Regions from separate parts of the Klebsiella africana genome, predicted to be linked through region 2. Evidence: predicted binding sites of a transcription regulator. Region 2 holds the regulator's gene; the other holds the start of a gene.

Region 1 (2,203 bases), 110 kb from region 2:
AGGTCTAGAATTTGCGCATACTTTTCAGTGAGATCGGCGCGCCAGACGTTACGCCCATTGATCAAGCCTGCGGACAGCAGCCAGTCGGCCGGCAGGCGATTATGCAGTTCGGCGACATCATCTTTGCCGTGCACCAGATCGACGTGCAGCCCCTGGACCGGTAGCGCAGCAATGGTCGCGAGATTGTCGCTAATTCCTTCAAAATAGGTGGTCAGCAGCAGCTTCACCTGGCCCTGCAGGGCGTCATAAGCCGGTTTAAAGGCCTCCAGCCACGCTGGCGGCAGCTCCAGCACCAGCGCCGGTTCATCAATCTGCACCCACTCGATGCCGCGCTTCGCCAGTTCGGCCAGCACCTGCTGGTAAACCGGCAGGATGGCATTCAGCAGGCTCAGACGATCAAACGGTTCGCCTTTCACTTTGCCCAGCCACAGATAAGTCACCGGCCCCAGCAGCACGGGCTTGATCTTGTGGCCCAGCGCCAGCGCTTCGTCCACTTCATCCAGCAGTTGGGTCCAGCTCAGTGTGAACTGCTGGCCCTTCACAAACTCCGGCACCATATAGTGATAGTTGGTGTTGAACCATTTGGTCATTTCCGCAGCGGCGGCCGGTTCGCCAGTCGGCGCGCGGCCGCGCCCAATGCGGAACAGGGTATCGATGTCAATGGATCCGTCTTTGTTCTGATGACGAGCCGGCACGTTGCCAAGCAGCAGGCTGGTAGTCAGAACATGGTCGTACCAGGCGAAATCCCCCACCGGCAGCAGATCAATGCCCGCCTGTTTCTGCTGCTCCCAGTGACGGGCGCGCAGCTCACGGCCTACCGCCAGCAGTTCCTCGCGAGTGGCGTTGCCCGCCCAGTAGCTCTCTTGCGCTTTTTTCAGCTCGCGGCGCAGGCCAACGCGAGGAAAACCGAGGGTGTGGTTAAGAATTGTCATTTTTTGAGCCTCATAATTGCAATCCGAAAGATTTCGGATTTAGGGAAGGCGGCAAACTTGCTCATCCCCAGGAGCTTACTGAAGTAAGTGACTGGGGTGAGGAAGTGCAGCCAACGCACCATAAATTCGAAAGATAAAGGATTTAGCCGTCCAGATGTTTACACATCCATAATTGGCAGTTACTGTATATTCCTCAAGCGCAAATTGCTCATGGCGAAGTGAAGGACTTTCATGATCGAAATTAAACATCTGAAAACGCTGCAAGCGTTGCGGAACAGCGGTTCACTGGCGGGCGCAGCAGCGGCCCTGCACCAGACCCAATCCGCTTTGTCTCACCAGTTCAGCGATCTGGAACAGCGCCTTGGCTTTCGTCTGTTTGTGCGTAAGAGCCAACCGCTGCGTTTTACCCCTCAGGGGGAGATCCTCTTACAGCTGGCCAACCAGGTACTGCCGCAGATCGCCCGCGCCCTGCAGGACTGTAACGAACCGCAGCAGACCAAACTGCGCCTGGCTATCGAATGTCACAGCTGTATTCAGTGGCTGACGCCGGCGCTGGAGAATTTCCGCGCCCGCTGGCCACATGTGGAGGTCGACTTCCATTCCGGGGTGACCTTCGACCCGCAGCCAGCGCTGCAGCAGGGCGAACTGGATCTGGTGATGACCTCCGATATCCTGCCGCGCAGCGGTCTGCACTACTCGCCAATGTTTGATTATGAGGTGCGTCTGGTACTGGCGCCCGAGCATCCGTTAGCCATGAAGACGCTGGTTACCCCGGAGGATCTGGCCGCGGAAACGCTGTTGATTTATCCCGTGCAGCGCGGGCGCCTCGATATCTGGCGCCACTTCCTGCAGCCGGCCGGCATCAGCCCGCAGCTGAAAAGCGTCGATAACACGCTGTTGCTGATCCAGATGGTGGCTGCCCGGATGGGCATTGCCGCACTGCCGCACTGGGTGGTGGAAAGCTTTGAACGCCAGGGCCTGGTGGTCACCAAAACCCTGGGCGAGGGATTATGGAGCCGGTTGTACGCGGCCGTTCGCGATGGCGAACAACGTCAACCGGTCACCGAAGCGTTTATTCGCTCTGCGCGGAACCATGCCTGCGATCATCTGCCGTTTGTCCGGAGTGCGGAGCGACCCAGCGGCGATGGACCCACAGCGAGGCCAGGATCACCAACGCTCCGCTAATAAAGCTCGGCCAGTGCGGCTGCTCTTGCCAGATGGCAAGGTTAACCAGCAGCCCGGCGGGGACATGGACGTTATTCATGATCCCC
Region 2 (2,203 bases):
GTGGAACAGCTTGATGGACTCTTCTTTTGGCGTGTAATAGGTAAACACGCGTGGCCCGCCGTGGATGAATACGTAACGCGGCAGCAGCGTGCCGTCGATCTCCAGCGGTTCAAGCGGGTCAGGTAAATCATGCGCCAGACATTGGGCGCGCAGCGTCAGCAGGTCCGCCTTCGAGTTATAGGGCAGGACGTACATGACCGGACGCGAGGTATCGAGTCCTAATTCCTGGGCGGGCTCTGCCGGAATAGACTTGCTTTTTACCAGCACCCGTAATGGTAAATTCAGTAATTTATAGTAAATTCGTTGCCAGCCGGACATAAACGATGTGAAGCCTCTGGTTAATCATGCAAATGCGCGGCAAGAATAACAGAAAGCGGGCAAAATTTCCGTTACCGCGCGGCAAACGCGTACACTCATCGACGTCATTTACATAAAAAGGTTTTGCGATGGCCAATAATACCACCGGGTTAACCCGAATCATTAAAGCGGCAGGTTACTCCTGGAAAGGATTTCGCGCGGCGTGGGTCAACGAGGCCGCGTTTCGTCAGGAGGGCGTCGCCGCCATCGTGGCCGTCGCGATCGCCTGCTGGCTGGACGTCGACGCCATCACCCGCGTATTGCTGATTGGCTCGGTCCTGCTAGTGATGATAGTCGAAATTCTCAACAGCGCGATTGAGGCGGTTGTGGATCGTATCGGCTCGGATTTTCACGAGCTTTCAGGGCGCGCCAAAGATATGGGATCGGCGGCGGTTCTGCTGGCGATTATCATCGCGCTGATCACCTGGGGGACGCTGCTGTGGAGCCATTATCATTAACGTTCTTCGCTAACCCTCGCAAAATCTAAACAATCTGCCGATTTTTGTGTGCCATGTGGTTCCAAAATCACCGTTAGCTGTATATACTCACAGCATAACTGTATATACACCCAGGGGGCGGAATGAAAGCGTTAACGACCAGGCAGCAAGAGGTGTTTGATCTCATTCGGGATCATATCAGCCAGACGGGCATGCCGCCGACGCGTGCGGAAATTGCTCAGCGCTTGGGGTTCCGTTCCCCAAACGCGGCGGAAGAACACCTGAAAGCGCTGGCGCGTAAAGGCGCGATCGAGATCGTCTCCGGTGCCTCTCGCGGTATTCGTCTGTTGACGGAAGAAGAGCACGGCCTGCCGCTGATCGGCCGCGTTGCCGCCGGTGAACCGCTGCTGGCGCAGCAGCATATTGAAGGCCACTACCAGGTCGACCCGTCGATGTTTAAACCGAATGCCGACTTCCTGCTGCGCGTTAGCGGTATGTCGATGAAAGACATTGGTATTCTGGATGGCGATCTGCTGGCGGTGCATAAAACTCAGGACGTGCGTAACGGCCAGGTGGTTGTCGCGCGTATCGATGAAGAAGTGACCGTAAAGCGTCTGAAAAAGCAGGGCAATGTCGTTGAACTGCTGCCGGAAAACAGCGAGTTTTCCCCGATCGTCGTCGATCTGCGCCAGCAGAGCTTCACCATTGAAGGTCTGGCCGTCGGCGTGATCCGTAACGGTGAGTGGCTGTAACTCCCGTCTTAACGCAGCGTCATCATGATGCATGACGCTGCGATGTTTCTCCTCTGTCTGGTCCCTCTTCATGCTGCTCAACGCCGCCGATAAAGCACTGTGGCGCCTCGCGCTACCCATGATTTTCTCCAATATCACCGTTCCGCTGCTGGGGCTGGTGGATACGGCCGTGATCGGCCACCTGGACAGCCCGGTATATCTCGGCGGTGTGGCGGTCGGAACGACGGCCACCAGTTTCCTCTTTATGCTGCTGCTGTTTCTGCGTATGAGCACCACCGGGCTCACCGCTCAGGCCTGGGGCGCCAAAGATCCGCAGCGGCTGGCGCGGGCGCTGGTGCAGCCGCTGGCCCTGGCGCTGGGCGCCGGGGTGCTGATTATCCTGCTCCGCCTGCCGCTGATTGACCTCGCTCTGCATATTGTCGGCGGCAGCGAGGCAGTTCTCGAGCAGGCGAGACGGTTTCTCGAAATCCGCTGGCTCAGCGCTCCCGCCTCGCTGGCCAACCTGGTGCTGCTCGGCTGGCTGCTGGGCGTCCAGTACGCCCGGGCGCCGGTTATTCTGCTGGTGGTGGGTAATCTGTTGAATATTGTGCTCGACCTGTGGCTGGTGATGGGCCTGCGGATGAACGTCCAGGGGGCGGCGCTGGCCACGGTCACCGC

Evidence for each region. The regulator LexA, encoded in region 2, represses DNA repair genes until DNA is damaged. The targets are predictions, from matches to a motif close to TNCTGTATGTACATACAGNA.
Region 1: a site for LexA is predicted at 1,113-1,132, ahead of metR (HTH-type transcriptional regulator MetR). Genes of this name have one in related genera too.

What each region holds. Positions count from the first base shown of each region.
Region 1 is NZ_CP084874.1:5,009,508-5,011,710, forward strand. It holds gene metE (5-methyltetrahydropteroyltriglutamate--homocysteine S-methyltransferase) at 1-932, opposite strand, end outside; gene metR (HTH-type transcriptional regulator MetR) at 1,164-2,117, shown strand; gene LGL98_RS24050 (carboxylate/amino acid/amine transporter) at 2,005-2,203, opposite strand, start outside.
Region 2 is NZ_CP084874.1:4,895,530-4,897,732, reverse strand. It holds gene plsB (glycerol-3-phosphate 1-O-acyltransferase PlsB) at 1-318, opposite strand, end outside; gene LGL98_RS23530 (diacylglycerol kinase) at 447-815, shown strand; gene lexA (transcriptional repressor LexA) at 938-1,546, shown strand; gene dinF (MATE family efflux transporter DinF) at 1,617-2,203, shown strand, end outside.